Regions from separate parts of the Pseudomonas sp. BJa5 genome, predicted to be linked through region 2. Evidence: riboswitches for the same ligand, from Rfam matches in the RefSeq annotation. Region 2 holds a riboswitch; each other region holds the start of a gene.
The links. Region 2 has a riboswitch for cobalamin ahead of M2D63_RS00075 (TonB-dependent siderophore receptor). Riboswitches for the same ligand answer to the same signal wherever they lie in the genome.
Positions count from the first base shown of each region.

Region 1: it holds a riboswitch for cobalamin, as region 2 does, so the genes downstream of both, cobO (cob(I)yrinic acid a,c-diamide adenosyltransferase) here and M2D63_RS00075 (TonB-dependent siderophore receptor) in region 2, are expected to answer to the same signal.
Region 3: it holds a riboswitch for cobalamin, as region 2 does, so the genes downstream of both, cobW (cobalamin biosynthesis protein CobW) here and M2D63_RS00075 (TonB-dependent siderophore receptor) in region 2, are expected to answer to the same signal.

Region 1 is NZ_JALRNG020000003.1:127,385-137,687, reverse strand. Features, by position in the region: gene hda (DnaA regulatory inactivator Hda) at 72-776, shown strand; gene M2D63_RS02865 (C40 family peptidase) at 893-1,525, shown strand; gene M2D63_RS02860 (C40 family peptidase) at 1,660-2,190, shown strand; gene M2D63_RS02855 (sorbosone dehydrogenase family protein) at 2,313-3,629, opposite strand; gene M2D63_RS02850 (hypothetical protein) at 3,708-4,286, opposite strand; cobalamin riboswitch at 4,436-4,660, shown strand; gene cobO (cob(I)yrinic acid a,c-diamide adenosyltransferase) at 4,826-5,437, shown strand; gene M2D63_RS02840 (cobyrinate a,c-diamide synthase) at 5,434-6,729, shown strand; gene bluB (5,6-dimethylbenzimidazole synthase) at 6,726-7,373, shown strand; gene cbiB (adenosylcobinamide-phosphate synthase CbiB) at 7,373-8,281, shown strand; gene cobD (threonine-phosphate decarboxylase CobD) at 8,274-9,266, shown strand; gene M2D63_RS02820 (cobyric acid synthase) at 9,263-10,303, shown strand, end outside.
Region 2 is NZ_JALRNG020000001.1:9,898-20,200, forward strand. Features, by position in the region: gene M2D63_RS00060 (hydroxymethylglutaryl-CoA reductase) at 1-892, shown strand, start outside; gene M2D63_RS00065 (mevalonate kinase) at 898-1,962, shown strand; gene mvaD (diphosphomevalonate decarboxylase) at 1,959-2,960, shown strand; cobalamin riboswitch at 3,020-3,227, shown strand; gene M2D63_RS00075 (TonB-dependent siderophore receptor) at 3,334-5,475, shown strand; gene M2D63_RS00080 (LysR substrate-binding domain-containing protein) at 5,566-6,483, opposite strand; gene M2D63_RS00085 (tartrate dehydrogenase) at 6,582-7,673, shown strand; gene M2D63_RS00090 (BCCT family transporter) at 7,870-9,468, shown strand; gene M2D63_RS00095 (aromatic ring-hydroxylating dioxygenase subunit alpha) at 9,635-10,303, shown strand, end outside.
Region 3 is NZ_JALRNG020000037.1:15,711-26,013, reverse strand. Features, by position in the region: gene M2D63_RS19955 (secretin N-terminal domain-containing protein) at 1-867, shown strand, start outside; gene M2D63_RS19950 (type II secretion system protein) at 871-1,344, shown strand; gene M2D63_RS19945 (type II secretion system protein) at 1,350-1,724, shown strand; gene M2D63_RS19940 (type II secretion system protein) at 1,699-2,229, shown strand; gene csgE (curli production assembly/transport protein CsgE) at 2,226-2,621, shown strand; gene M2D63_RS19930 (curli assembly protein CsgF) at 2,618-3,037, shown strand; gene M2D63_RS19925 (CsgG/HfaB family protein) at 3,065-3,907, shown strand; gene M2D63_RS19920 (DUF1272 domain-containing protein) at 4,133-4,378, opposite strand; gene cobM (precorrin-4 C(11)-methyltransferase) at 4,445-5,191, opposite strand; gene M2D63_RS19910 (cobalamin biosynthesis protein) at 5,219-5,620, opposite strand; gene M2D63_RS19905 (CbtA family protein) at 5,626-6,318, opposite strand; gene M2D63_RS19900 (CbtB domain-containing protein) at 6,329-6,514, opposite strand; cobalamin riboswitch at 6,612-6,838, opposite strand; cobalamin riboswitch at 6,898-7,096, shown strand; gene cobW (cobalamin biosynthesis protein CobW) at 7,192-8,259, shown strand; gene cobN (cobaltochelatase subunit CobN) at 8,263-10,303, shown strand, end outside.

The DNA of each region.
Region 1 (10,303 bases), on a different contig from region 2:
CGCCACGGGTATAAACTTTGCAGACTTTTCACAAAAGGCCCCTTGTGGTTCTTCGGATCCGCCCAGCCAGCATGAAACCGATCCAGTTGCCCCTGGGTGTGCGTCTGCGTGATGACGCCACCTTCATCAACTACTATCCGGGTGCCAACGCCGCCGCATTGGGCTACGTCGAGCGACTCTGCGAAGCCGACGCCGGCTGGACCGAAAGCCTGATCTACCTCTGGGGCAAGCAGGGTGTCGGTCGTACCCACCTGTTGCAGGCCGCCTGCCTGCGTTTCGAGCAACTGGGCGAGCCTGCTGTCTACCTGCCGCTGGCGCAACTGCTCGACCGCGGCGTCGAACTGCTGGATAACCTGGAACAGTATGAACTGGTCTGCCTGGACGACCTGCATGTGATTGCCGGCAAGCCGGAGTGGGAAGAGGCCATGTTCCACCTGTTCAACCGCCTGCGTGACAGCGGCCGGCGCCTGCTGCTGGCGGCCTCCAGTTCGCCGCGGGAACTGCCGATCAAGCTCGCCGACCTCAAGTCGCGCCTGACCATGGCGCTGATCTTCCAGATGCGCGGGCTGTCGGACGAAGACAAGCTGCGCGCCCTGCAACTGCGCGCTTCGCGTCGCGGCCTGCACCTTACCGATGAGGTCGGGCATTTCATCCTGACCCGCGGCACCCGTAGCATGAGTGCATTGTTCGACCTGCTCGAACGCCTCGACCAGGCCTCGTTGCAGGCTCAACGCAAGCTCACCATCCCGTTTTTGAAAGAAACTTTGGGCTGGTAAGGCAGGCACTAGAGCCTCGCCACATAAAAGTCACATTTTTTTCGATTGAATTTGCAAATCGATGCGATAGAGGGCATAGTCGCGCCTTCACTAAATCAAAAGACACGGTCGTGCCCATGCTAAAGCGCTTCGCACCCCTCGTGCCCCTCGCACTTGTGACCCTGCTTTTTGGCTGCGCGGCCCATGGCCCAGTTTCGCAGCAGCAGGCTCAACAACCGGTGGCCACCCAGGCCTCGGCCAAATCCTCCAGCGCATCGCTGTTCGAGGAAGAGCTGGCCACCGAAGAAGATCTGCATAATTTCGCCAGCAGCAAGCCTTACCAGCTGCCGGCCCTGGCCGACAACATCCTCGAGCGTGGCATGTCGCTGATCGGTACCCGTTACCGTTTTGGTGGCACCTCCGAGCAGTCCGGCTTTGATTGCAGCGGTTTCATCGGTTATCTGTTCCGCGAAGAGGCCGGCCTGAACCTGCCGCGCTCGACCCGCGAAATGATCAACGTGAATGCTCCGCTGGTTGCTCGCAACAACCTCAAGCCAGGCGACCTGCTGTTCTTCAGCACCAATGGTCGCGGCCGCGTGAGCCACGCCGGGATCTACCTGGGCGACGATCAGTTCATCCACTCCAGCAGCCGCCGCAGCGGTGGCGTGCGCATCGACAAGCTCGGTGACCGCTACTGGAGCAAGACCTTTATCGAAGCCAAACGTGCACTGGCCATGGCACCGACCGAGACCGTTATCTCGCGTAACTGATCATGAGCCTTGCAACCTCACGGCGACGTAGCTGAAAAGCGCGTCGCCGTGCGTGTTTACAGAAAGCGTCTAATCTAAATTCTCACCTATTTTCCCGCTCACCCCGGGACGGCTTCAGACAGGATGTTCTGACCATGGCGATTCAGGCGCGCTTCGCTCTCCTTTCCCTGCTGGCACTGCTCGGTGCCTGCTCTAGCCATGCCCCGACCCCGTCCAAGGTAGTCGAGCCTGTGGTCATGGCGCCTCAGGTGTACTTTTCTCCAGTTGCCGACGATGTCCTGTTCCGGGCCCTGGGTTTGGTGGGTACGCCCTATCGCTGGGGCGGCAACACACCGGATTCGGGCTTCGATTGCAGTGGCCTGATCGGTTACGTCTACCGTGACGCAGCGGGTATATCCTTGCCGCGCTCGACCCGGGAAATGATCGGCATTCGTGCGCCGAACATCCAGCGCAATGACCTGCAGTCCGGTGATCTGGTGTTCTTTGCCACCAATGGCGGGTCCCAGGTCAGTCATGCCGGGATCTATGTCGGGGAAGGGCGTTTCGTCCATGCGCCGGCCACCGGTGGCACCGTTCGTCTGGATTATCTGGCCAACAGCTACTGGCAAAAAGCTTATCTGAATGCCAAGCGCGTGCTGCCCCCTGCGTTGGCGCGCATTCCCTGAGATGTGAGATCAACTGTCTTTGTGGGGGTGGGCCCCGTTGTGATGTATGAGCTACATCGCATCGCGGGGCAAGCCCGCTCCCACAGCAGTCCAGGTGGGAGCGGGCTTGCCCCGCGACAGGGTTACTTCACCTTGCTCACCCGCCAGATCGTATTGCCCACATCATCGGCCACCAGCAATCCCCCACGCTGATCGTTGATGACCCCCACCGGTCGCCCCCTGGCTTTGCCGTCAGCGTCAAGAAAGCCGGTCAACAGGTCGATCGGCTTGCCTGCCGGTCGGCCGGACGTGCTGAAGGGCACGAAAATCACCTTGTAGCCACTGTGCGGCTTGCGGTTCCAGGAGCCGTGCTGGCCGATGAATGCGCCTTGCTCGAACGGCGGCGGTAGTACGCCGGGCTCGGCGAAGGTCAGGCCCAGTGAGGCGGTGTGCGGGCCTACGGCGTAGTCCGGGGCAATGGCCGAGGCCACCTGTTGCGGATCCTGTGGATTGACCCGCTGGTCGACGTTCTGGCCATAGTAGCTGTATGGCCAGCCATAAAAACCGCCGTCCTTGACCGAGGTGATGTAGTCGGGCACCAGGTCGCTGCCGATCTCATCGCGCTCGTTGACCGCCGTCCACAGGTGTCCGGTGTGTGGCTCCCAGGCCATGCCGTTGGGGTTGCGCAGGCCCGAGGCGAAAATGCGCGTTTGACCGCTGGCCGGGTCGATTTCCCAAATCGCGGCGCGGCCTTTTTCCTGCGCCATGCCGTGTTCGCCGACATTGCTGTTGGAGCCCACTGTCACGTAGAGCTTCTTGCCGTCGCGGCTGGCGATCACGTTCTTGGTCCAGTGGTGATTCAGCCGCCCACCGGGCAGCTCGGCTACCAGTGTGCCAGGGCCCGTGATCGCCATGCTGCCGGGCTCATAGTGAAAGCGCAGCAAGCGATCGGTATCGGCCACGTAGAAGTCGTTGCCCACCAGGGCCATGCCGAAGGGTGAGTTGAGGTTGTCGATGAAAGTGGTGCGGATTTCGGCCACGCCATCCCGGTCGCTGTCGCGCAACAGGCTGATGCGGTTGGGGCTGGGCACGGCGGCGCCAGCACGGCCCATGGCCTTTTTCATCACCCAGCCCCGTATTCCCTTGTTGTCGTCAGGCTTGGGCGGGGCGTTGGTTTCAGCCACCAGTACGTCGCCATTGGGCAGTACGTACAGCCAGCGCGGGTGATCCAGCCCTTCGGCGAAGGCCGCCACCCGGGTGCCGGGTGCCGTCGAAGGCCTGGCGCCCCGGGGCCAGCCCACCGCCGGGGCGATGTTGACGGTTGGAATCAGGGTCTTGTTCGGCTCGGGGAGTTGGGGGGACGGACCGTACCCGTCACTGACCTGCAGGCGGGCGGTTTCGCCGCAGCCGCTCAATCCAGCGCTCATTGCCAGCAGCAGCGCTATCGGAGTCTTGCCCATTGTGGTGACCTCACGAAGTTGGCCTCTTTGGCAGTAGAGGACGGCCGCGTTCGCGAGGTTCCCTTGGTGGCGGGCGGATCAGGCCTGCTTGAGCAGCAGGGCGACCCCGGGGTGATACTGCCCGGCTTCGTTGTGCAACTTGCGATAGGCGTACGGAAAGTACCAGGCAATGGCACAGGCGGTGTGCTTGTGCAGGTCGTCGACCAGGTCCTGGAGTTCTTCGGGGCTGGCGTGTTGGCCGGCTTTCCAGGGGCTGGCGAAGAGGGCGGCGACTTTCAGCTGGCTTGGTGCTGCGACCTGGCGGGCGGCTTGTACGGTTTCGGCCAGGGCATTGGCCAGGTCAAGCCGGGCGATCCGTGGCCAGCGCTGGCTGGCCTGCAGGTAGGCGGCTTCTTCGCGGCTGGCGATATACAGGTCGCAACGACCGTCGCGATCACCGTCTTCGCGCTGCTTCTTGCTCTGGTGCTGCGCCAAGGTCACCAACTCGGCTTGCCAGGCCGCCGCTGACAGCAAACCGAGGTTGGCCTGGGCGCCGTGCCAGTAGGCGGCTTCGCCATCGCCCAGCACCTGGTTGAATCGATCGATGCATTCGACCCAGCGTTCCAGCACCGGACGCAGGAATTCCAGGCGTGTGTTGTTGATGATCAGGCCTTGCATGCTGCTCTCTCCTTTATCATTGTGATCGAGTACAGCCAGTTTATGGCTATTTGATATCACTGAAATCAGGGTGACACAAGATGACAAGGTCGCCATTGATCCAGGCCGGTAGGGCGCCTTTCATTGACGCTCCCGGTGCAACCCTCTAACCTTCGCGACTTGTTTCAGGTGCTCTGTGGGCTGTGGCCTGGCAGGGTGAAACAGGGAAGCCGGTGGGCGCGCAAAGGCGCGCGAATCCGGCGCTGCCCCCGCAACGGTAGGTGAGTCAAGGCCGCGCATGGCCACTGGGTGCCCGCACCCGGGAAGGCGCGCGACCCGGGTGTTCATGGCCCCGCTCACAAGCCCGGAGACCGGCCTGTCACAGTCAACGGCATCACGGAGGGTGATGCGCGGTTTCTTCGGCTTCGTGCCGCAGCCCTGCGCGTTTCTCCGTCTGCCTTATCCATTCATCTGTTGCCCATCCTTCGCCGCGAAACCTGTGCAGCCCCGTGCTGCTACGCTCGTTGCGGTTGGCCGACAGTGGTTTGCGGAGAACTTCGATGACTGAATCCACCGAGCGTGACGAACGCCACCTGGCCCGTATGCAGCGCAAGAAGGCGGTAATCGACGAGCGTATCGCCAACGCCCCCAACGAGTGCGGCCTGCTGCTGGTGCTCAGCGGCAATGGCAAGGGCAAGAGCAGCTCGGCCTTCGGCATGCTGGCGCGGGCCATGGGCCACGGCATGCAGTGCGGCGTGGTGCAGTTCATCAAGGGCCGCAACAGCACCGGTGAAGAGCTGTTCTTCCGCCGCTTTCCCGAGCAGGTGCGCTATCACGTGATGGGCGAGGGCTTCACCTGGGAAACCCAGGACCGCCAGCGCGACATCGCCGCCGCCGAAGCCGCCTGGGCCGTGTCCCGGCAGATGCTGCAGGACCCGAGCATCGCCTTCGTGGTGCTCGATGAGCTGAACATCGCCCTCAAGCACGGCTACCTCGACCTCGACCAGGTACTCAGCGACCTGCAGGCGCGCCCGCCGATGCAGCATGTGATCGTCACCGGTCGCGGGGCCAAGGACGAGATGATCGAACTGGCCGACACCGTCACCGAGATGGGCATGATCAAGCACGCCTTCCAGGCCGGCATCCGTGCCCAGAAGGGCGTCGAACTATGAGTCTGACCCGGCACTGCCCGGCGGTCCTGATCGCCGCGCCGGCATCGGGGCAGGGCAAGACCACGGTGACCGCCGCCCTGGCACGCCTGCACCGTAACCAGGGGCGCAAGGTGCGGGTGTTCAAGTGTGGCCCGGATTTCCTCGACCCGATGATTCTCGAGCGGGCCAGCGGCGCGCCGGTGTACCAGCTGGATCTGTGGATGGTCGGTGAACAGGAAAGCCGGCGTCTGTTGTGGGAAGCAGCAGGCGAGGCCGACCTGATTCTGATCGAAGGGGTCATGGGCCTGTTCGACGGCACGCCGTCGAGCGCCGACCTGGCGCGTCACTTCGGCGTGCCGGTGCTGGCGGTGATCGACGGCACGGCCATGGCCCAGACCTTCGGCGCCCTGGCCCTGGGCCTGGCGCGCTACCAGCCCGACCTGCCGTTCGCCGGGGTGCTGGCCAACCGCGTCGGCACCCTGCGTCATGCCCAGTTGCTCGAAGGCAGCCTGACCGAGGGCCTGCGCTGGTATGGCGGCCTGTCGCGGGAAACCGGCATCGAACTGCCGAGCCGCCACCTGGGCCTGGTCCAGGCCAGTGAGCTCAATGACCTGGACCTGCGCCTGGACGCTGCTGCCGAGGCCCTGGGAGCCAGTTGCGAATCGTCGTTGCCGCCACCGGTGGCGTTCGCGGCGCCGAGCGAGTTGAACATCGAGCCGTTGCTCGAAGGCGTCACCATTGCAGTGGCCCGGGATGAAGCCTTTGCCTTCACCTATGGCGCCAACCTCGACCTGCTGCGGGCCATGGGCGCTGAGCTGGCGTTCTTCTCGCCGCTGCGTGACGCCTGCCTGCCAGAGGCGGACAGCCTGTACCTGCCGGGCGGATATCCGGAGCTGCACCATCAGGCGCTGGCCGCCAATGCGCCGATGCTCGGCGCCATTCGCGCCCACCACCAGGCGGGCAAGCCCGTGCTCGCCGAATGTGGTGGCATGCTCTACCTGCTCGATGCCCTGACCGATGTGGCCGGCGAGCGTGCCGAACTGCTGGGCCTGCTGCAGGGCGAAGCGGTGATGCAGAAGCGCCTGGCTGCCCTGGCCCTGCAGGCGGTGGAGCTGCCCGAGGGCAACCTGCGCGGGCACACCTATCACCACTCCCTGACCAGCACCGCGCTGGAGCCGATCGCTCGTGGCCAGAGCCCCAATGGCGGCCGCGGCGCCGAAGCGGTCTATCGCTGCGGGCGGCTGACCGCGTCCTACGTGCATTTCTATTTCGCCTCCAACCCCCGGGCGGCGGCGGCGCTGTTGGCACCATGAGCGACCAGGCCTTTACCGATGCCGAGCGCGCGGCGGTGTATCGCGCGATTGGCGAGCGCCGCGACATGCGCCATTTCATCCCGGGTGAAGTGGCGCCCGAGCTGCTCGCACGCCTGCTGCAAGCCGCGCATCAGGCGCCCAGCGTCGGCCTGATGCAGCCCTGGCGCTTTATCCGGATTACCGACCGCAGCCTGCGCCAGCGTATCCAGCGCCTGGTGGAGGAGGAGCGGGTGCGCACCGCCCAAGCGCTGGGCGAGCGTTCCGACGAATTCATGCAGCTCAAGGTCGAAGGCATCAACGACTGCGCCGAATTGCTGGTGGCGGCGTTGATGGATGACCGCGAGAAACACATTTTCGGTCGCAGGACCCTGCCGGAAATGGACCTGGCGTCGCTGTCGTGCGCCATCCAGAACCTCTGGCTGGCCGCCCGCGCCGAAGGGCTGGGCATGGGCTGGGTGTCGCTGTTCGAGCCGGCGGCACTGGCCGCGCTGCTGGGTATGCCGGCAGGTGCCAAGCCACTGGCGATCCTCTGCCTGGGACCGGTCCAGGCGTTCTACCCGGCACCGATGCTGGCCCTCGAAGGCTGGGCGACGGTGCGGCCCTTGAGTGACATGCTGTTCGAAAACCAGTGGGGAGAGTCTTGATGAGTGTGGCGTTGCTGAGTGTTGCCGGCGTGGCGCTGGATGCGCTGTGGGGGGAGCCCGAGCGTCGGCATCCACTGGTGGCGTTCGGTCGCCTGGCCGGGCGTCTGGAGCAGCGTTTCAATGCCGGGGGGCGCGGTTGGCGCAGCCATGGCGTCACCGCCTGGTTCCTGGCGGTAATCCCCTTGACCCTGCTGATTACCGTGCTGTCCTGGCTGCCCTATATCGGTTGGCTGGTGGAGGTGCTGGCGCTGTACTGCGCCCTGGGCCTGCGCAGCCTGGGTGAACACGTGATCCCGGTGGCCAGCGCCTTGCGCAGCGGTGACCTGGAGCAGGCACGTCAGCGCGTCAGCTACCTGGTCAGCCGCGAAACCCGCGAACTGGACGAAACCGCCGTGGCCCGGGCTGCAACCGAATCGGTGCTGGAAAACGGCAGCGATGCGGTGTTCGCCGCCTTGTTCTGGTTTATCGTCGCCGGTGCGCCGGGGGTGGTGCTCTATCGCCTGAGCAACACCCTGGACGCCATGTGGGGCTATCGCAACGAGCGCTTCGAGCGCTTCGGCTGGGCGGCGGCACGCATCGACGATGTGCTCAACTACATTCCGGCACGGCTGGTGGCCCTGACCTACGCCGTGCTCGGCAAGACCCGCCTGGCCCTGAGCTGCTGGCGTCGCCAGGCGCCCTTGTGGGACAGTCCCAACGCCGGCCCGGTAATGGCGGCCGGGGCGGGGGCGCTGGGGGTGGAGCTGGGCGGACCTGCGGTCTATCACGGCGAACTGCACGAGCGCACGCGCCTGGGCGAAGGCCCGGCGGCTGACGCCGACGCCATCGAGCGCGGCTGGCGTCTGGTGTGCAAGGGGGTCTGGTTGTGGCTGCTGTTGTTGTGCCTGGGAGCGGAACTCTATGCTTGAACACGGCGGGCGCCTGCAGCGCGCCATCCAGCACTACGGCATTGCCCGGGAAGACTGGCTGGACCTGTCCAGTGGCATCGCCCCCTGGTCCTATGCCATTCCCGAGATTCCCTTGCGTGCCTGGGCGCGCCTGCCGGAAACCGATGACGGCCTGGAACAGGCGGCGAGCGCCTATTACGGCGCCGAATCACTGCTGCCGGTCGCCGGCTCCCAGGCGGCGATCCAGGCCTTGCCGCAGCTGCGTGGCCGGAGCAAAGTCGGGGTGTTGTCGCCGTGCTATGCCGAGCATGCCGAGGGCTGGCGGCGCGCCGGTCATGAACTGATAGAGCTTCGGGAAGACCAGGTCGAGCAGCAGCTCGACAGCCTCGATGTGCTGGTGGTGGTCAACCCGAACAACCCCACTGGCCGGCTGGTGCCCGCCGAACAGCTGCTGGACTGGCATGCCCGCCTGGCGTCTCGTGGCGGCTGGCTGCTGGTCGATGAAGCCTTCATGGACAACACCCCGCAGCACAGCATCGCCGCGCACGCCGATCGCCCCGGGCTGATCGTGCTGCGTTCGTTCGGCAAGTTCTTCGGCCTGGCCGGTGTGCGCCTGGGCTTTGCCCTGGCCGAACGCGCCTTGTTGTTACAGCTCGCCGAACTGCTGGGCCCCTGGACCGTCAGCGGCCCGACCCGCATTCTCGGCCAGGCCTGCCTGCTCGACACCGCCGCGCACCAGCAGCAGATCATCCGCTGCACCGAGGCCAGCCAGCGCCTGGCGCGCGTGCTCGGTGCTGCCGGCTTTGCCCCAACCGGAGGCTGTGACCTGTTCCAGTACCTGGTCAGCGACCAGGCGCTGCGGCTGCATGAGTTCATGGCCCGGCGCGGCATCCTCCTGCGCCTGTTCACAGCGCCATTGAGCCTGCGCTTCGGCCTGCCGGCCAGCGACCAGGATTTCCAGCGCCTGGAGCAGGCCTTCAACGATTATCGCAAGGAACACCCATGAGTACCCTGATGGTGCAGGGCACCACCTCCGATGCCGGCAAGAGCACCCTGGTCACCGCCCTGTGCCGCTGGCTGCTGCGCCAGGGCGTGGCGGTGGTGCCGTTCAAGCCGCAGAACATGGCGCTCAACAGCGCGGTGACCGCCGACGGCGGCGAGATCGGCCGGGCCCAGGCGGTCCAGGCCCAGGCGGCGGGGCTTGCGCCGCACACCGACATGAACCCGGTGCTGCTCAAGCCCAACAGCGACACCGGCGCCCAGGTGATCGTCCACGGCCGCGCGGTCACCAGCATGAATGCGGTGGCGTACCACGACTACAAGACCATCGCCATGCAGGCGGTGATGGCCTCCCACCAGCGCTTGAGCGCCGCGTATCCTGTGGTGATGGTCGAAGGGGCCGGCTCGCCGGCCGAGATCAACCTGCGTGCCGGCGATATCGCCAACATGGGCTTTGCCGAAGCGGTGGATTGCCCGGTGATCCTGATCGCCGATATCAACCGGGGCGGCGTCTTCGCCCACCTGGTGGGCACCCTGGAGTTGCTGTCGCCCAGCGAGCAGGCGCGGGTCAAAGGCTTTGTCATCAACCGTTTTCGCGGTGACATCGCCTTGCTGCAGCCGGGCCTGGACTGGCTCGAAGCGCGTACCGGCAAGCCGGTGCTGGGCGTACTGCCCTATGTGATGGACCTGCACCTGGAAGCCGAGGACGGCATCGACCAGCGCCAGGGCGACAAGGCGGCGCGTGCGCTCAAGGTGATCGTGCCGGTGCTGCCGCGGATCAGCAACCACACCGACTTCGACCCGCTGCGCCTGCACCCGCAGGTGGACCTGCAATTCATCGGCCCGGGCGACCTCATTCCCCCCGCCGACCTGATCATCCTGCCCGGCTCCAAGAGCGTGCGCGGCGACCTGGCGCAACTGCGTGCCCGTGGCTGGGACCAGGCGATCGCCCGTCACCTGCGCTACGGCGGCAAGCTGCTGGGCATCTGTGGTGGCCTGCAGATGCTCGGCCAGCAGGTGGATGACCCGCTGGGGCTGGAAGGC
Region 2 (10,303 bases):
CTGCAGCGCCTTGCGCGAAGCCGCCGGCGCCATCGTCCGGGTCGAAGAGGTCGGCATCACCCGGGCACCGGTATTTCGCACCGAGGGGATCGTGCAGACCCAGGCCTTTTTGGCCTGGATCAGCGAGCACTACCCGGACATCAAGCGCAGTTGCGAAGCCGATAGCCGTTTCCTGGTGCTGCTGGACATCACCCCGGCGGTCGTCGGCACCACCATTTACCTGCGCTTCAGATTCAGCAGCGGCGATGCCATGGGCATGAACATGGCGACACTGGCCTGCGACCGGGCGGTGACCCAGGTCATCGTGCCTGGCACCGACGTGGCCTGCGTCAGCATCTCGGGCAACTACTGCGTCGATAAAAAGCCTGCTGCCATCAATTTCATCAGTGGCCGCGGCAAACGAATTTTTGCCGAGGCCTGTCTAAGCGCGGACATACTGCGCAGCACCCTCAAGACCCAGGCCGATGCCCTGTGCGAGGTACAATACCGAAAAACCCTGCTGGGTTCGATCATGGCCGGGGCGTATGGCTGCAACGCTCATCACGCCAATATCCTGGCCGCCTTCTTCCTGGCCACCGGCCAGGACCTGGCCCACACCGCCGAGGGTGGCATGGGCATCACCTGTATCGAGCCCCGTGACCAGGGCGCCGTGTACATTTCCGTCTCGCTGCCCGATGTGCCGCTGGCCACGGTCGGCGGCGGCACCGGGCTGTCCACGCAGCGCGAGGCGCTGGCGCTGATGGGGATCAGTCCGGGGGCCCGCCCTCCCGGCGCCGACACCCTGCGCCTGGCTGAAATCCTTGGCGCCCTGGTGCTGGCCGGTGAACTGTCGATCCTCTCGGCCCAGGCCGCCCACCACCTGGCCCAGGCGCACCAGCGCCTGGGGCGCTGAGCCCGATGAGCGAGGGCAGCATTAGCGCGGTAGCTCCCGGGAAGATCATCCTGATGGGCGAGCACGCCGTGGCCCATCACAGCCCCGCTGTCGTTGCCACACTCGGCCTTTACTGCAAGGTCCAGGTGCTACCGAAATCGTCGCAGTTGATCGAGCTGTGCTTGCCGGACCTGGGCATGCATCGGTGTTATTCACGCCAAGCGGTGCTCGATTACGCCCTGCAGGCACGCCAGGCCTGGCAAGCCTATCGGTGCCACCCTGATGCGCACAGGTTTCGCGCCTTGAGAGGCCAGGCGGGCGACCACCTGGCCAAATGCGCCGTCGGTGAAACCCTGCTGCACCTGGGGCACGGGTTCAACCAGGGTCTGAAGATCAGCGTGCACTCGCAGATTCCCATCGGCGCGGGCATGGGCAGCTCGGCCGCCCTGGCAGTGTGCATACCGGCCGCGATCATCAGCCACTTCACGCGCAGGGCTGAAGTTGCGCAGGTGCAGCATCTGGCTCGCCAGATCGAGCAACGCCAGCATGGCCTGCCCTCCGGCGTCGATCATCGAACCATTGTCCAGGGCGGTGTCGCGAGCTTCATGCCCGCTGCGGGTGATGACCTGCAGCTCTGCCCCCTTCGCGATGCCGGTGCCGTGTTGAACGAGCTGCGCCTGTACAACACCGGTACCGCCAATGAAAGTACCGGAGCCGTGGTGACTGCCGTACGCAACACCCTGCAAGACGCGCACAGCCCCCTGCTGCAATCGATGCGCCAGACCACCCAAGCATTCATCGCACTGCTGCGATCCCCGCATTGCGATCGCGCCCGCTTGTATGCGCTGATCCGTGACTATGAACGTGCCCTTGAAGCGCTGGGTGTCGTGCCTGGCCCCGTTCAGGCGTTGATCCGGGAAATCGAAAAATCGGGTGGTGCGGCAAAGGTTTCCGGTGCCGGTGCGCTCTCCGGATCCAGCGCTGGTCTGCTGCTGGTGCTCCCCCCCGTCACTGCCGCCCCCTTGCTCCAGGGCCTGGACGCAATCGAGGCGCCCCTTGCGGTCGAAGGCCTGTGGGTACAACGACCATGAACAAGATCAGTGTCTCATCGCCCAGCAACATTGCCTTGATCAAGTATTGGGGCATGAGCGACGCCAAGCGCACATTGCCTGCCAACAGGTCGCTGTCGATGACCCTGAGCCGCTGCGTCAGCCTCTATACCCTGGAAACACTGGACGATTCGAGCCCTGACGAAATCTACTGGCGTGCTGAAGACGGCACGCTCGAAGCCGCAGACCCGATCATGCGCCTGGGCATCGAACAGCATGTGCGACGACTTCGCCAGTGCAGCGACTTCCGGCAGCCGCTGCGCATCGCCACCACCAATACCTTTCCAACCAGCGCGGGTATCGCCTCTTCCGCCTCGGGGTACTCTGCCCTGGCGCTGGCGTTTGCCGCGCTGTTCGGCCAGCTGTCGTCACCCGACCAGCTCAGCGGCCTGGCGCGCCTTTCCGGTTCGGGCTCCGCAGCCCGATCGCTACTGGGCGGTTTCGTCACATGGCCCGGTGATGCCGACGACCCGCAAAGCCCGGCCCGGCAACTGGCAACCGCCGCCCATTGGCCGCTGCACGACATCATCGTGGTGGTCGACGGTTCAGCGAAAACAACCAGCTCGCGGATCGGTCATTTGCGCGCCCAGAGCAGCCCGTTCTACCAGCGCCGCCAACAACTGTTGGTGGAACGCCTGAGGCATCTACAGCACGCCATCCTGACCCGTGATTTTTCCCGCTTTGCCGATATCGTCGAGTGCGAGGCCATCGAGCTTCACTTGATCGCCATGTCGTCCGTGCCGCCGCTGTTCTATTGGCAGCCGGCAACCCTCTCGGTGTTGTACCGGGTGCAGCAACTTCGGCGCAACGGCCTGGATGTCTGCACGACCTTCGATGCAGGCCCCAATGCCCATGTGCTCTGTACGCCCGAGCATTGTCCCAAGGTGCTTGCGGTGCTGCGCGAACTCGATGGCGTACAACAGATCATCCCGGACCAGATCGGCGAAGGCCCGCAGGTGCTGACCCAGGCACTTTTCTGAGCCCCGGCTTACACCGCAACACACGGCCAAGTCGTTGACTGCAAAGACATTCGATGGTCAGATGCGCGCCAGTTTCAGGTGTCCTGCGCCGCCGCGCGCAGGGTGAAACGGGAAGCCGGTGCGTCACATGAAGTGATCAGTCCGGCGCTGCCCCCGCAACGGTAAGCGAGCGAAGCCTTCGAAACACCACTGTGCCACGGCATGGGAAGGTGAAGGCCTTCACGACCCTCGCAAGCCCGGAGACCGGCCTGAAGCTTCGTTTGGCAACCCCGCGGTGGGCGGGCGCAGGCCGGTTTGCGTGCGCCTGCGCGCGCGATTCCTCCATGCGTTGTTCCCTCCGGGATTCATTTCTTCCTGTTCGATTTGGAACGACATGTCCCGTACTTCCAAGCTTCACACCCTGGCGGCCAATGCCCTGGCGCCCTGCCTGGCATTCTCCCTGCCGACCTTCGCCGAAGACCGCGAGCCTGTTCCCCTGGCCCTGCCCTCGACGGCCATCACCAGCAGCAGCGACACCGCGCCGATCAGCCTGGCCACGCCCCTGCCGGCCGGCTCGCGCCTGAACCTCAGCGCCCTGGACACCCCGGCCAGCACCAGCAGCCTCAGCGCCGAGGTCATCGATGGGCGCAACAACCGCAGCGTGCAGGATGCCGTCAGCCGCTCGCCGGGCATCACCTCGATCGCCACCCCGGGCAACGGCAACACCGCCCTGTCGGCACGGGGCTTTACCGGGCACGATGCGGTGATGACCCTGTTCGATGGCTCGCGCTTGTACACCGGCGCCGGTACCCAGACCTTCCCGGTGGCCCCATGGATGGTCGAGCGCATCGACATCATCCGCGGGCCTGCCTCGGTGCTCTACGGTGAAGGCGCTACCGGTGCGGTGGTCAACGTGATCCCGAAAAAGCCCTTCGCCGGCGAGATCAGCAACCACCTGCGCCTGGGCTACGGCAGTGATGACCGCCAGCAACTGGGCCTGGACAGCGGCGGTTCGCTGGGCGAGCGGCTGAGCTACCGGCTGACCCTCGACCGCCAGCAATCCAATGGCTGGGTCGACCATGGCGAGTCGCAGAACCTGGCCATGAGCGCCGCCCTGCGCTTCGATGCCAGCGACGACCTGAGTTTCACCCTGGCCCACGAGCGCGGTGATGCCGAGCCGATGAACTACTTCGGCACGCCCTTGATCGACGGCCACTACCGCGACAGCCTGCGCAAGAAGAACTACAACGTGCGCAACGACGTGCAGCGCTACCATGACGAATGGACGCGGCTGAACAGCGACTGGACCCTGAGCGATTCGCTCAGCGCCAGCAACCAGCTCTACTACATCAAGAGCCGCCGTCACTGGCGCAATGCCGAGGACTACACCTGGAGCCCAGACCAGGGCCTGCTCCAGCGCGGCAGCTACCTGGAAATCAAGCACGACCAGGAACAGATCGGCGACCGCCAGAGCTTCACCTTCGACCACTCACTGTTCGGCCTTGCCAGCAAGACCGTGGTGGGCGCCGAGTACAACCGCATCCGTTTCGGCATCGACAGCAACTCACCCTACACCGACATCGGCGGTGACTTCGTCGACCCGTGGAACCCGGCGCCTGGCGACTTCCACAGCCAGGACCCGACCCGCCCGCAAAGCCACAGCACCACCCGCACCTTCGCCCTGTTCGCCGAGAACCGCACCCAGCTGTCAGCACGCTGGTCGCTGGTGACCGGCATTCGCCGCGACCAGAACCACATCGATCGCACCAACCTGATCGACGACAGCCGCAGCGACCGAAGCCTGGGCGGTGGCAACTGGCGCGCCGGGCTGGTGTTCGCGCTGACCGACGAGCTGTCGTTGTATGGCCAGTATTCCACCAGCGAGGACGGTGTCAGCGACCTGATCACCCTGAGCCCCGCCCAGCAGCAATTCGACCTCACCGAAGCGAAGCAGACCGAGTTCGGCCTCAAGCAGCTGTTCTGGGACGGCCGTGGCGAATGGACCCTGGCGGCCTATCACATCGTCAAAAAGAAGCTGTTGGTCGACAACCCGATCACCCACCAGAAGGAACAGGCCGGGCAACAGACCTCCGACGGCCTGGAGGCGACCCTGGAGCTGGTCCTGGCCAACCAGTGGCAGGTCTCGGCCAACGCCTCGGTGGTACGCGCCCGATACGACGACTTCGAGCAGACCGTGGACGGTGAGTCGGTCTCCCGGGCCGGCAACCGGCCGAGCAATGTGCCACGGCGCACCGCCAACCTGTGGGTGAACAAGGGCCTGGGCCACGGCGTGGAGGCCGGCATGGGGCTGCGGTACGTCGATAAGCGCTATGCCGACACCGCCAATAGCCAGACGGTGCCGGGCTTTACCGTGGTCGATGCCAACCTGGGCTGGCAGGTGCTGCCGGATGTGCGGTTGGGACTGCAGCTGAACAACCTGCTGGACCGTCGTTATGCAGCGACGGCGCACAGTGGCGAGCAGTGGATCATGGGCCAGCCACGGTCGTATTTTGCGACGCTGGATTACAGTTTCTGAATGACTGCGCAATCGCGGGGCAAGCCCGCTCCCACAGGGATCACACAAACCCTGTGGGAGCGGGCTTGCCCCGCGATCAGGCCCAGAACATCACCCCAATTCCGGCAGGCTGTACCGCTCGGCAAAATACTGGCGGAAAAACTCCACCGCCACCCGTACCTTGGCCGAGCTGGCCAGTGGCGAGGTATACACCGCCCAGATATCCGCCGGCTGGTGATAGTCGCCCAGCACCTGGACCAGACGCCCATCGGCCAGGCTGTCGTGCACATCCCACCAGGAACGCAGCAAGATCCCCCGCCCGTCCAGGCACCACTGGTGCGCCACTTCGCCGTGGTTGCTCGACAGGCTGCCGGTGACCCGCACGCTTTCCTCCCCCGCCGGCCCTTCCAGCTGCCACACGCCGAAGGGGTGGTCGCGTTCCTTGATCACCAGGCAATCGTGGCTGGCCAGGTCCGCCAGCACCTTGGGCGTGCCGCGCCGGGCCAGGTAGGCCGGTGCGGCGCACAGCACCCGGCGGTTGCGGGCCAGGGGCTTGGCGATCAGGTTGGGGGCGATGACGTTGCCGACGCGGATGTCGAGGTCGACGCCTTCCTCGATCAGGTCCACCAGCCGGTCATGCACGTCCAGACGGATGTCCAGGCGCGGATAGCGCTCGGCCAGCTCCGACAGCGCCGGGGCGACGAAGCGCCGGCCCAGCCCCAGGCTGCTGGCAATGCGCAGCTGGCCGGCCGGCTCGCGGTGCTGGGCGCTGATGTCGTCGCCCATGCGCTGCACCGCATCGAAGATCTGCTGGGCCCACTGATAGACCCGCTCGCCCTCCTCGCTCACCGTCACCCGCCGGGTGGTGCGGTGTAGCAGGCGCACCTCGAGGGTGTCTTCCAGTACGCGGATGCGCTTGCTGATAAAGGCCGCCGACATGCCCAGCTCGTCGGCCACGGCGGCAAAGCTGGCGCGCTTGGCCACCTGGATAAAGATATTGAGGTCGTCGAGGCTCGGTAGATTATTCACGGTTCGTGCACTAAGAATCTATGAATGGCGAGATTATCTCTGAATCAAGCCCTTATAGCATGGTCCGCACCTGTTCCCTAGACAACGAGTGCGCCCCCATGAGCAAGACTTTCAGAATCGCCGCCATCCCCGGTGACGGCATCGGCAACGAAGTGCTTCCCGAAGGTATCCGCGTGGTCGAGGCCGCCGCCCGCAAGCATGGCCTGGACATCAACATCGAATACTTCGAGTGGGCCAGCTGCGACTACTACCTGGCCCACGGCAAGATGATGCCCGACGACTGGTTCGAGCAGCTCAAGGACTTCGACGCCCTGTACTTCGGCGCGGTCGGCTGGCCGGACAAGGTCCCGGACCACATTTCCCTGTGGGGCTCGCTGCTCAAGTTCCGCCGCGACTTCGACCAGTACGTGAACATCCGTCCGGTGCGCCTGTTCCCCGGCGTACCCTGCCCGCTGGCGAACAAGCAGCCTGGTGACATCGACTTCGTGGTGATCCGCGAGAACACCGAGGGCGAGTACTCGTCCCTGGGCGGTCGCATGTTCGAAGGCACCGACAACGAGTTCGTCCTGCAGGAATCGGTGTTCACCCGCCGTGGTGTCGACCGCATCCTCAAGTACGCCTTCGACGTGGCCCAGACCCGCGAGCGCAAGCACGTCACCTCGGCGACCAAGTCCAACGGCATGGCCGTGAGCATGCCCTACTGGGACGAGCGCACCGCCGCCATGGCGGCCAATTATCCGGAAATCAGCTGGGACAAGCAGCACATTGATATCCTCTGCGCCCGCTTCGTGCTGCAGCCGGAGCGCTTCGACGTGGTAGTGGCTTCCAACCTGTTCGGCGACATCCTCTCCGACCTGGGCCCTGCTTGCGCCGGCACCATCGGCATCGCGCCGTCGGCCAACCTCAACCCGGAGCGCAAGTTCCCGTCGCTGTTCGAACCGGTCCACGGTTCGGCCCCGGACATCTACGGCAAGAACATCGCCAACCCGATCGCGATGATCTGGTCCGGCGCGCTGATGCTCGAGTTCCTCGGCAACGACGGCGCCGACCCACGCTACCGCGCCGCCCACGACGACATCCTCAAGGCCATCGAGCAAGTCATCGCCGCAGGGCAAACCACCCGCGACATGGGCGGCCAGCAGTCCACCCAGCAGGTGGGCCAGGCGATCACCGCACTGATCGAAGGTTGATAGCACGGGGCCGATTATCAGAATTGTCTGACAAATCGGCCCCGTCCCTCTTGCGAGCGGGTTGGATTGTATGCAAAATCTGTTAACCCAAAGATTCACGTTAACCATAAGTTAACAACCAAGGAAGGAGCGGTACCGCAACACCCCGGTTTGCCTGCCGGGTATAGATAAGTACGCCAACGTCCAGGAGACGATGATGTCGCACAAGAATAAAAAGATTGATGTGTTTTTGATCACCGTGAGCCTGATAGCCGTGCTGCTCACCGTGATCGGCCTTGCAGTGTTCCCGGCCCAGGCCGAAAACGCCGCCAACCAGTTGTTCGAACTGTCCACCCGCACCTTCGGCACCAGTGTCCAGGTCCTGGTGTTCGGCAGCTCCCTGGCCGTGCTGTACCTGGCGTTCAGCAAATACGGCAACATCCGCCTGGGCAGTGGCAAACCCGAATACGCCACCGCCACCTGGGTGTTCATGTTCATCTGCGCCGGCATGGGTTCCTCGACCCTCTACTGGGGCGTGATGGAATGGGCCTACTACTACCAGACCCCGGGCCTGAACATCGCCGCCGCCACCCCCAAGGCGCTCGAGTACAGCGTCGGCTACTCGTTCTTCCACTGGGGCATCAGCGCCTGGTCGATCTATGCCCTGGCCTCGCTGGCCATGGCCTACCACTTCCATGTGCGCAAGAAGAGCGGCCTGAACCTGGCCTCGATCGTCGAGGCCGTCACCGGCTTCAAGGCCACCGGCCCGGTCGGCCGTACGGTCGACCTGATCTTCCTGCTGACCATGATGGGCGCCCTGACCGTTTCCCTGGCCCTCACCGCCTCGACCCTGACCCGCGGCCTGCATGACCTCACCGGCACCCCTGACACCTTCACCGTGCAACTGATGGTGATCGGCGCGGTGGCGATCATGTTCTCGCTCAGCTCCTACATCGGCATCGATGGCGGCCTGCAGCGCCTGAGCAAGATGGTCTGCATCGGCGCCCTGGTGTTTGCCGCGGTGGTACTGCTGGTCGGCCCGACCCAGTTCACCATCAACAACACCGCCAACTCCATTGGCCTGATGATCCAGAACTACGTGCACATGAGCCTGTTCACCGACCCGGCCGGCGACGGTGCCTTCACCCGCAACTGGACGGTGTTCTACTGGCTGTGGTGGGTGTCCTACGCCCCGGGCGTGGCCATGTTCGTGACCCGCGTGTCGCGCGGCCGGCAGATCAAGGAAGTGGTGTTCGCCCTGCTGATGGGCGGCAGCTTCGGTTGCTGGTTCTTCTTCGGCGCCCTGGAAAGCTACAGCATGCACCAGTTCATCACCGGCGCCGTGGACGTGCCGAAGATGCTCAGCGAGCAAGGCGGCGAATCGGCGGTGACCCACCTGCTGCTGGCCCTGCCGTGGGGTCAGGTGTTCCTGGGCGTCTACCTGTTCATCATGGCGATCTTCTGCGCCTCGCACATGGACGCCGCGGCCTATGCCGTTGCCGCCACCAGCACCCGCAACCTGAGTGAAGGCGACGACCCGACGCCGACCCACCGCCTGTTCTGGTGCGTGGTGCTGACCCTGGTGCCGCTGGCCATGCTGTTCGCCAAGGCTTCGCTGTCGACCATGAAAACCGCCGTGGTGCTGACCGCCATCCCGTTCATGGTGATCCTGCTGGTGAAGATCTACGGCTTCTTCAAATGGATGGTGCAGGACTACGGCCAGGTGCCGGCCTACAAAATCGAGGAAGAAGCGGCACGCCTGGCCGGTGAAGAACCGCAACACCAGATACCACGCAGCGCCGCCGCCGTGCACTGATGAGACGGTAGGAGCGGGCTTGCCCCGCGATGAGGCCCACCTTGCTGGCCTCATCGCGGCACAAGGCCGCTCCTACAGAGAACGCGCCAAATTTTTTTGCCTGATTTGTTAACTGATAGATACGCGTTAACCAATAAATAAAACCGAGCTTGTGAGAGAACCGATCATGAATGACTTCAAACGCCTGCCCGCCGACTTCTGCGCCAACGCCGACGAGGCGTTCACCATCCCGGCCAGCTTCTACACCCAGGCCGCGGTGTTCGAGCACGAGAAGGAAGCCATCTTCGCCCGCAGCTGGATCTGTGTCGGTCACCGCAGCGAAGTGGCCGAGAACAACGCCTACATCACCCGCGAAGTGATCGGCGAAAGCATCATCGTCGTGCGTGGCCGCGACAGCGTGCTGCGCGCCTTCTACAACGTCTGCCCACACCGTGGCCACCAGCTGCTCGAAGGCAGCGGCAAGGCCAAGAACGTCATCACTTGCCCGTACCACGCCTGGACCTTCAAGCTCGACGGCGACCTGGCCCACGCCCGTAACTGCGACAACGTGGTGAACTTCGACAAGGAAAACTCCTCGCTGGTGCAACTGCGCGTCGAAGAGTACGCAGGCTTCATCTTCATCAACATGGACATGGATGCCGGCTCCGTCGAAGACCAGCTGCCAGGCCTGCAAAAACGCATGCGCGAAGCCTGCGCGGTGATCGACGACCTGCACCTGGCCGCGCGCTTTGTCAGCGACACCCCGGCCAACTGGAAGTCGATCGTTGACAACTACCTGGAGTGCTACCACTGCGCGCCGGCCCACCCGGGCTTCTCCGACTCGGTGGACGTCGGC
Region 3 (10,303 bases), on a different contig from region 2:
GAGAAGCTGTTGCAGTCCCAGGATCAGTCCAACCCGGAAGTGGTGCTGGAAGTCGAAGTGATGGAAGTGGCCCGCTCGCGGATCCTCGAACTCGGCCTGCAATGGCCCAACACCTTCGGGATCCTCAACAGCGACGGCAACCCGGTGAGCACCATCGACCAGCTGCGCGGCATCAACTCCGAGCAAATCACCTTCTCGCCATCGCCCCAGGCCAAGATCAACGCCCAGGACAATGACATCAACACCCTGGCAAGCCCGGTGATCCGGGTCAGCAACCGCGAGCAGGCGCGCATCCACATCGGCCAGCGGGTGCCGATCGTCAGCGCCACCTCGGTGCCCTCGACCCAGGGCCCGGTGATCACCGAAAGCATCACTTACCTGGATGTCGGTCTGAAACTCGAAGTGACCCCGGTGGTGCACCTGAACAACGAAGTAGCGATCAAGGTGGCCCTGGAGGTCAGCAACGCCAAACCGCTGGAACCGACCCGCCAGGGCACCATCCCGGTCCAGGTCGACACCCGCAACGCCCAGACCAGCCTGCGCCTGCATGACGGCGAAACCCAGGTCCTGGCCGGCCTGATGCGCAACGACCAGGGCGCCAGCGGCAACAAGATTCCGGGGCTTGGCGACATCCCGGGCCTTGGCCGGCTGTTCGGCAGCAACCGCAACGACAACAGCCAGTCGGAGCTGGTGCTGTCGATCACCCCGCGGATCATCCGCAACCTGCCGTACCAGAGCCCGTCGGACATGGAGTTCCCGACCGGCACCGAAACCAGCATGCAGATCCGCAACATCAGCCCCACTCCAAACCTGGAGGGCGATGAAAGCCAACCGGTAGCAGCGGTACCGACCGCGGTGAGGCCCTGAATCATGAAACGCAGGGTGGCGGGTTTCAGCCTGATCGAAGTGATGCTGACCCTGGCGCTGCTCGGGTTGCTGGCCTCGATCGCAGCGCCCTTGACCGAAACCCTGGTGCGCCGTGGCAAGGAGCAGGAGCTCAAGACCGCGCTGTACCAGATTCGCGATGCCATCGACGCCTACAAGCGTGCCTTCGACGCCGGCTACATCGAGAAATCGCTGAACGCCAGCGGCTACCCACCGAACCTGCAGGTGCTGGTGGACGGGGTGCGCGATGTGCGCAGTGCCAAGGGGGCCAAGTTCTACTTCCTGCGGCGCATTCCGCGCGACCCGCTGGTGGCGCACAAGCGTGACGACGAAGGCGGCTGGGGCCTGCGCAGCTACGACAGTTCGGCCCAGAACCCGCGCGATGGCGAGGACGTCTTCGACGTCTACTCCAAGGCGCCGGGCAAAGGCCTCAACGGCATCGCCTACGGGCAGTGGTGAGCAGCATGAAACGAAATCAAGGCTTTACCCTGATCGAGTTGCTGGTGGTGATGGCGATCATCGCCACCCTGATGACCATCGCCATGCCGCGCTATTTCGAAAGCCTGGAAGTCTCCCGCGAGGCGACCTTGCGTCAGAGTCTGGCGGTCATGCGCGAGGCCCTGGACCATTATTATGGAGACACCGGCCGTTATCCCGAATCGCTGGAGCAACTGGTCGAGCAACGCTACCTGCGCAGCGCCCCCATGGACCCGATCACCGAGCGCCGCGATCGCTGGCAGGTGGTGGCACCTCCGGAAGGGGTGGCCGGTTCCGTGGCCGACATCAAGAGCGGCTCAACCGGGAGGGCGCGTGATGGCAGCCTTTATGCCGAGTGGTAGCGCCGCCGAGGCGGGCTTCACCTACCTGGGTGTGCTGTTGCTGATCGCCGTGACCGGCATCGCCATGGGCTCGACGGTGACCCTGTGGTCCACCGCCTCCCTGCGTGATCGCGAACGCGACCTGCTGTGGGTCGGTGGCCAGTACGCCCAGGCGCTGCGCAGCTACTACCGCAACTCGCCGGGCCTGGCCCAGTACCCGCAGACCCTGGACGAGCTGCTGGAGGACCCGCGCTACCCCGGCATCAAGCGCCACCTGCGCCGCCTGTATGCCGACCCGATCACCGGCAGCGACGAGTGGGGACTGGTGCTTTCGATCGACGGGCGCATCACCGGGGTCTACAGCCGCTCCCAGGAGATGCCGCTCAAGCAGACCGGCTTCGCCGCCCAGTGGTCCGACTTCGAAGGCCTGGCCCACTACGCCGACTGGCAGTTCGTGGCCGAGAAAGCCTTCGCCGACACCGCCGCCGGCGCCCGCAAGGGCATTGCCCAGGGGGACGGACCATGAACCGCCGCCTGACTGCCTGCGCCCTGGCCCTGGTGCTGCTGGCCGGTACCGCCCGTGGCGGCGCCGAGGACGAGATGATGGGTTTTATCGTCGACAACACCATCTCGCACATCGGCCACGACTTCTATTACAGCTTCGCCGAGCGGCTGCGTGCCACCAGCCGCCTGGATTTCAACCTGGTGGTACGGGAACGGCCGGACGCACGCTGGGGCAGCCTGGTGACGGTCGAGTTTGAGCAACGCGTGGTCTACCGGCGCTTCCTGCCACCCAACACCACGGAACTGAAGGATGCCGCCTATGAAGCGGCGGACCTGGTCAAGGCGCAGATCATCCAGCGCAAGCTGCAGATGATGCTGCAGGACACCACTGATCTTGAGAGGGACGAGCTATGAACAACAAAAACACCTGCCGCCTGGCCTCCCTGGTCTTGCTGGCGGCCCTGGGCAGCCAGGCCGGTGCCACCGAACTGGTCTACACCCCGGTCAACCCGGCCTTCGGCGGCAACCCGCTGAACGGCACCTGGCTGCTCAACAACGCCCAGGCCCAGAACGACCACGAAGACCCGGCGATCAAGGACCGCGCCTCGGCCTTCGCCGGTACCTCGGCCCTGGAGCGCTTCACCAACCAGCTTGAGTCGCGCCTGCTGTCGCAGCTGATGGACACCATCAACAACGGCAACACCGGCAGCCTGCAGACCGACGCCTTCATCATCAACGTCATCGACGATTCCGGGGCCTTGAGCATTCAGGTCACCGACCGGGCAACCGGCGAAATTTCGGAAATTTCGGTCAACGGCCTGAACCCTTGACGGGTAGGGCATTGGGGAGCGACAGCCATGAAACGACTTCTGACCACAGTATTGATGTTGGCCGCGCTGCAAGGTTGCAGCCTGCGTGAACCAATGCCAGCCGAACAGGACGCGGATATTCCGACCCTGACACCTCGGGCCTCGACCTACTATGACCTGATCAACATGCCGCGGCCAAAAGGCCGGCTGATGGCCGTGGTCTACGGCTTTCGCGACCAGACCGGGCAATACAAACCGACCCCGGCCAGTTCCTTCTCCACCAGCGTGACCCAGGGGGCGGCGAGCATGCTGATGGATGCCCTGCAGGCCAGTGGCTGGTTCATGGTGCTGGAGCGCGAAGGGCTGCAGAACCTGCTGACCGAGCGCAAGATCATCCGCGCCTCGCAGAAAAAGCCCGATACCCCGGTGAACATCCAGGGCGAACTGCCACCGTTGCAGGCGGCCAACCTGATGCTCGAAGGCGGCATCATCGCCTACGACACCAACGTGCGCAGCGGCGGGGAGGGCGCGCGCTACCTGGGTATCGACATCTCCCGCGAGTACCGGGTCGACCAGGTGACCGTCAACCTGCGGGCGGTGGACGTGCGCAGCGGCCAGGTGCTGGCCAACGTCATGACCAGCAAGACCATCTACTCGGTCGGCCGCAGCGCCGGGGTGTTCAAGTTCATCGAGTTCAAGAAACTGCTGGAAGCCGAGGTGGGCTACACCACCAACGAACCGGCGCAACTGTGCGTGCTGTCGGCCATCGAGTCGGCGGTGGGGCACCTGCTGGCCCAGGGCATCGAGCGGCGCCTGTGGCAGGTGGCCGGCGATGGCAGTGGCGACAAGGCGGTGCTGGACAAGTACCTGAGCCAGTATCAGGTGCCGTGATCTTTATGCCCGTCGCAGGCTATCGCCAGCTCCCACAACAGCCCTGTTCTCCAGGCTGTTGTGGGAACTGTGGGGAGTGTGGGGGCTGTTGGGAGTGTGGGGAGTGTGTGGGGGCTGTTGGGAGTGTGGGGGGCTGTTGGGAGTGTGGGGAGTGTGGGAAGTGTGGGGACTGTGGGAGCTGGCGAAGCCTGCGATGCAAGGCAACGCCTTGCCAGTCCCCGTTACTCAGTGCGTCGGGCAACCCTGTTCCTTGACGATCCGCTGGGTCGAGGCCGGATACTTCACCAGCTTGGCCGCCGCCCGCGCCGGGCGCTTGACCAGCTCGCCACCACAGTTGGGGCACTGGCCCTTGAGCTGGCGCTCATTGCAATCAACACAGAAGGTGCATTCGAACGAGCAGATCAAAGCCTCCTGGCTGTCACCGGGCAGGTCGCGGCCACAGCATTCACAGTTGGGGCGCAGTTCGAGCATGATCAGGTCCTCTGAAGGTGGGCGGAACCGCCAGTGTGCTACCGGCCCGGCCCCGCGACAATACCCTCAGGGACGATAGAGGTGGGCATGGCTGGCGCGGTACAGCGCCGACTCGGAAAAGCTGTCGCTGGCCAGCACCCGCCCGACCAGGATCAGCGCCGTACGCCGGAATCCCTTGGCCTCCACCTGCTGGACAATCCCGTCCAGGGTGTCCAGCACCCAGTCCTGGTCCGGCCAGGTGGCGCGGTGCACCACGGCGATCGGGCAGTCGCCGCCATAGTGCGGGCGCAGCTGCTCGACGATCTTGTGCAGGTGCTTGACCCCCAGGTGAATCGCCAGGGTGCAGCCATGGCGGGCCAGGTCCGCCAGTTGCTCGCCGGCGGGCATCGGTGACTTGTCGCCATAGCGGGTGAGGATCACGGTCTGGGCGATGTCCGGCAGGGTCAGCTCGCAGCCGAGCAGGGCGGCGCTGGCCGCCACCGCGGTGACGCCGGGGACGATCTGGTAGGGAATGCCCAGCTCGCGCAGGTAGCGGATCTGTTCGCCGATGGCGCCGTACAGGCTCGGGTCGCCGCTGTGCACCCGGGCCACGTCCAGGCCCTGGTCGTGGGCGTCCTTGATCGCCTCGATGATCTGCGCCAGGTGCAGTTCGGCGCTGTTGATGACCGTCTGCGCGCTGTGCCCTTCGAGCACGGCGGCCGGCACCAGGGAGCCGGCATAGATGATCACCGGGCAGCGATGGATCAGGCGCTGGCCCTTGACGGTGATCAGCTCGGGATCGCCGGGGCCGGCACCGATGAAATAGACGGTCATGGGAGGTCCTTGGGAAGAAAGTGCGGATTATCCGCCAACGCCTGGGGTTGTGGCGATGGCCAGGCTGGCGTCGGCCAGCAGGGTGCGGGTCACGCGCAGCTGTGCCTTGCCCGCCAGGTGCTCGGCCAGGGCCAGCGCCGCGCTTTCGGCAACGCCGTAGCAACCGCTGTGCTGGTAGGCCACCTGCGAGCGATGGCTCAGGCGAGGCTCGAAGGGCGCCAGTTGCGCGGCGCTGAAGAATAATAAAGGCAGCTTGAGGCGCCGGGCCAGTTGCTGCAGCCCGGGCTCATCCTGCTTGAGGTCGATGCTGGCCAGGCCCGCGACGGCGTCCAGGTGCAAGCCGTGGGCCTTGAGGGTCTGCTCCAGCAGGTCGCCCAGCGTTTCGGCCGGGCAACCCCGTCGGCACCCCAGGCCGACGTACAGCGGCATGGCGATCAGGCCTGGCTCGAACGACGGTAGAGCCAGGCGCTGAGCAGGCCCAGGGCCAGCCAGAACGCGGCGTTGGTCAGCAGCGAGGCGACCTTGAACTCGGTTTCCAGGGCTTGGGGGGCAAGCATCTCATGCACTTCAGGCTGCGGTGCGCCGATCACGTGAGGGATGACCAGCAGTACCGCACCCACGATCTTGAACAGCCAGTTGTGGGCAAACGCGATCAGTGCCAGTCCCGCGGCGGTGGCAGCAGCGGTGCCCACCCACCAGGTCTGACGCTGGGCCAGGTCGGCGGCAGCGGTGCCCGGCAGCTCGGGCGGCAGGCCCAGGGTTGGCGCCAGGCAGAACACGGCAAAGCCGCCCAGGCCCCAGAGCGCACCGCTGAGCACGGTCTTCGGCGCGCGCAGGGTGTAGAGCGCGGCCAGGATCAGGGCAAAACCGACGGCCACCACCAGGTTGCCACCGGTGGTCGACAGTACGCGCTGCCAGCCATCTTCCGGTGCCCAGGCTTCGCTGTCGTGGTGATGGTCGGCCGCCACCCCGGGCGCGTGCGCGTGGGCTTCGACCGCCGGTGCCGCGCTTTCATAGGTTTCCGCCTCAAGAATCAGCGGCGCGACCCAGAAGCTTTGCAGCAGGGTCAGCAGCAGGGCGGCCAGCAGGCCGGCAAAACCTGCGGTGCGAGCGATACGCTTGATCATCGACAGCTACTCAGTGGCAAGGGAAGGCAGCGCTGTGGCGGGTGTCGTGGGCGGCATTGTGCACCGCTTCGATATGCGAAAAGCCGGCGAAGTACACCAGGCACAGGCCCAGCAGCGAGGCGCCGACGGCGACCAGCAGGCGCTGGCTGAGGCTGGACGGGGTAACGGCGGAATGACTGGCGGTGCTGGTACGCATGGCGCTTTCCTCTGGGTGTTGTCGGGCAACAGGCAAGCGCAACGAGCCCCTGCACGAGGACCGTCCAAGGGTTCAACAGCGCCCGCCCACCGCGGGTTTGTCAGAATCGGTATTGGGCCGGTCTCCGGGCTGGCGAGGGCAGGCTGATAGCCTTGCCACTGGCGTCACCTTCCCATGCCGGACTACAGGCACAGTGGTTCTGACGCTTTTCTCGCTTACCGTTGCGGGGGCAGCACCGGACTTGTCGGGCATGTCGATCACATGCGCTGACGCACCGGTTTCCCGTTTCACCCAGTCAAGGGCACCCAAACGAATGGCATAGCAAATCACGGGGGCGGCCGGGCGTCAATCGTGACAGCAGTTGACCACTCACCGGGCACTGCGTAGCCTAGCCGCTTCGAGGTTCTTCGGCAGCGACCGAAGCTAAGACGGGAACGCGGTACAAGCCGCGGCTGCCCCCGCAACTGTAAGCATTGAAGCGTTCGACACAGCCACTGCATCACTGCGGGAAGGCGTCGTTCGACTGGCTCGTCGGCCGGTGCAGTGCAAGCCAGGAGACCTGCCTCGAACAGTTTCCGACATTAAACCGGGCGGGGTGATCCGGTGGCGAACGCGCCCAGGTCAAGGTACCTGCGGCTCTCGTCGCGCATGCCCGCCATCCTGCCAAGGGCATCGACATGAAAACACTGGCCAAACTCCCTGTCACCATCGTTACCGGCTTTCTCGGCTCGGGCAAGACCACGCTGCTGCGGCACATGCTCGACAACGCCCAGGGGCGGCGCATCGCGGTGATCGTCAACGAGTTCGGCGAGCTGGGCATCGATGGCGAGATCCTCAAGCAGTGCAGCATCGGCTGCACCGAGGAAGAGGCCAGCGGCCGCGTCTATGAACTGGCCAACGGTTGCCTGTGCTGCACCGTGCAGGAAGAGTTCTTCCCGGTGATGCGCGAGCTGGTGGCCCGTCGCGGCGACCTGGACCACATCCTCATCGAAACCAGTGGCCTGGCCCTGCCAAAGCCTTTGGTCCAGGCCTTCCAGTGGCCGGAAATCCGCAATGCCTGCACCGTCGATGCGGTGATCACCGTGGTCGACAGCCCGGCCGTGGCCGCTGGCACCTTCGCCGCCTACCCGGACCAGGTCGATGCCCAGCGCAAGCTCGATCCGAACCTGGACCACGAGTCGCCACTGCACGAGCTGTTCGCCGACCAGTTGGCCAGCGCCGACCTGGTGGTGCTGAACAAGGCCGACCTGATCGCCGCCGCCGACCTGGCCAAGGTCCGCGCCGAGGTACAGGAAGAGCTGCCGCCAGCGGTCAAGGTGATCGAAGCGAGCAACGGCCGCCTGCCACTGGATGTGCTGCTGGGCCTGGGCGCCGAGTCCGAAGTGCACATCGATGGCCGCCGTACCCACCACGATTCCCATCATGACGGCGACGATCATGACGATCATGACCACGACGCCTTCGACTCGATCTCCATCGAATTGCCTGAAGCCGACGAAAGCCTGCTGCTCGATGCCCTGACCCAACTGGTGGTGCAGCACGGCATCCTGCGGGTCAAGGGCTTTGCCGCCGTGCCCGGCAAGCCGATGCGCCTGCTGATCCAGGGCGTGGGCACCCGTTTCGACAAGCATTTCGACCGCGCCTGGCGCAGTGAAGAACCGCGCACCACACGCCTGGTGCTGATCGGCCAGGAACTGGATGCCGCGCACCTGGAGGCGAGCCTGCGCGCCGCCCTGGGCGCCTGATCCATGCACCTGCTGCGGACCCAGCCCGGTGGTTTCGTACCGGACGACAGCATTGCCGACCTCGGCCAGACCCCGGCCGAGCTGGTAATCCTCTGCAGCGGTGACTCGCACCTGGCACTGCTGGCCGAAACTGCCCGGCAGTTGCCCGAGGATTATCCCAGCCTGCGCCTGGCCAACCCCATGCAGGTGCAGAACCACGCCTCGGTCGACCTCTATATCGACGAGGTGCTGCGCCATGCCAAGGTCATCCTGGTGTCGTTGCATGGCGGGGTCGGCTACTGGCGCTACGGTGTCGAGCAGCTACTGGAGCTGGCGAACCGTGGCGTCAAATTGATCCTGGTACCTGGTGACGATCACCCGGACCCGGAACTGACCGGCCTAGGCAACGTGCCGGCCGAACAGGCCGAACGGCTCTGGCACTTTTTGCGCCAGGGCGGCAAGGCCAACGCCCTGAACCTGTTCAACTGCCTGGCCAGCCTCTGGCTCGGGCGCGACTACCCTTGGGCTGAACCGCAGCAACTACCGCGTACGGCGGTGTACCACCCTGAAAGGGCCGCTGCCGAATTGCAGGACTGGTTCGGCCAGTGGCAGGTCGAACAGCCGGTGGTACCCATCCTGTTCTACCGCTCGCACCTGCAGGCGGCCAACACCGCTTTTATCGATACGTTTTGCCAACGCTTGCAACGGGCCGGGCTCAACCCCTTGCCGATTGCCGTGGCCAGCCTCAAGGAGGCCGGCTGCCTGGCCCAGGTCGAAGCCTGGCTGGACGAGGTCGACGCTGCGCTGATCATCAACACCACGGGCTTTGCCCAGTCCAGCCCGGAGCAGCCGCACCTGCGACCGTTTCGCCGGGATATTCCGGTGCTGCAGGCGATCTGCGCCCAGGATAACGAGCCGGGCTGGCAGGCCAGCGAGCAGGGCCTGGGCGCTCGCGACCTGGCGATGCATATCGTTTTGCCGGAGCTGGACGGGCGCATCATCACCCGGCCGATCAGCTTCAAGGACCTGGCCTGGCGCAGCGAACGCAGCCAGTCGGACGTGGTCTGCTACCGGCCCCATGCCGAACGCATGGACTTTGTCGCCGAACTGGCCCGGCGCTGGTGTGCATTGGCGCAGTTGCCCAACCGTGACAAGCGCGTGGCCCTGGTGCTGGCCAACTACCCGACCCGCGACGGGCGCATCGGCAACGGCGTGGGGCTGGACACCCCGGCAGCGGCGCTGAACATCCTGCGCGCCCTCAAGGCCCAGGGCTACCCGCTGGCCGAGCTGCCCGACAGCGGCACGGCGCTGATCCAGGCGCTGCTGGGCGGGGTCAGCAACGACCTGGACAGCCTCGACCAGCGACCCTGCCTGCAAAGCATGGCCCTGGACGACTACCTGGCCGCTTTCGCCGCCTTGCCCCAGGCCAACCAGGACGCCGTGCGCGAGCGCTGGGGCGAGCCGCAGCAGGACCCGATGTTCCGCAATGGCCGGATGATGGTCGCCGGCCTGCGCTTCGGCCTGACCTTCGTCGGTATCCAGCCGGCGCGGGGCTACCAGCTGGACCAGAGCGCGGTGTACCACGACCCCGACCTGGTGCCGCCGCACGGTTACCTGGCGTTCTATTTCTGGTTGCGCCACGGCTTTGCCGCCGATGCGCTGATCCATGTCGGCAAGCACGGCAACCTTGAGTGGCTGCCGGGCAAGGGTGTCGGCCTGTCCGACCGTTGCTGGCCCGATGCCTTGCTCGGGCCGCTGCCGAACATCTACCCCTTTATCGTCAACGACCCGGGCGAGGGCGCCCAGGCCAAGCGCCGCACCCAGGCGGTGATCATCGATCACCTGATGCCGCCGTTGACCCGTGCCGAGACCTACGGCCCGCTGCGTCACCTGGAGGCGCTGGCCGACGAGTACTACGAGGCGCAGTTGCTCGACCCGCGCCGGGCCGCCGAGCTGCAACGTGACATCCTTGAACTGGTGCGCAACAACCATATCGACCGTGAGCTGCAACTCGAAGGCGAGCTGGACGATGCCGCCGTGTGGCTGCCGCGCCTGGACACCTACC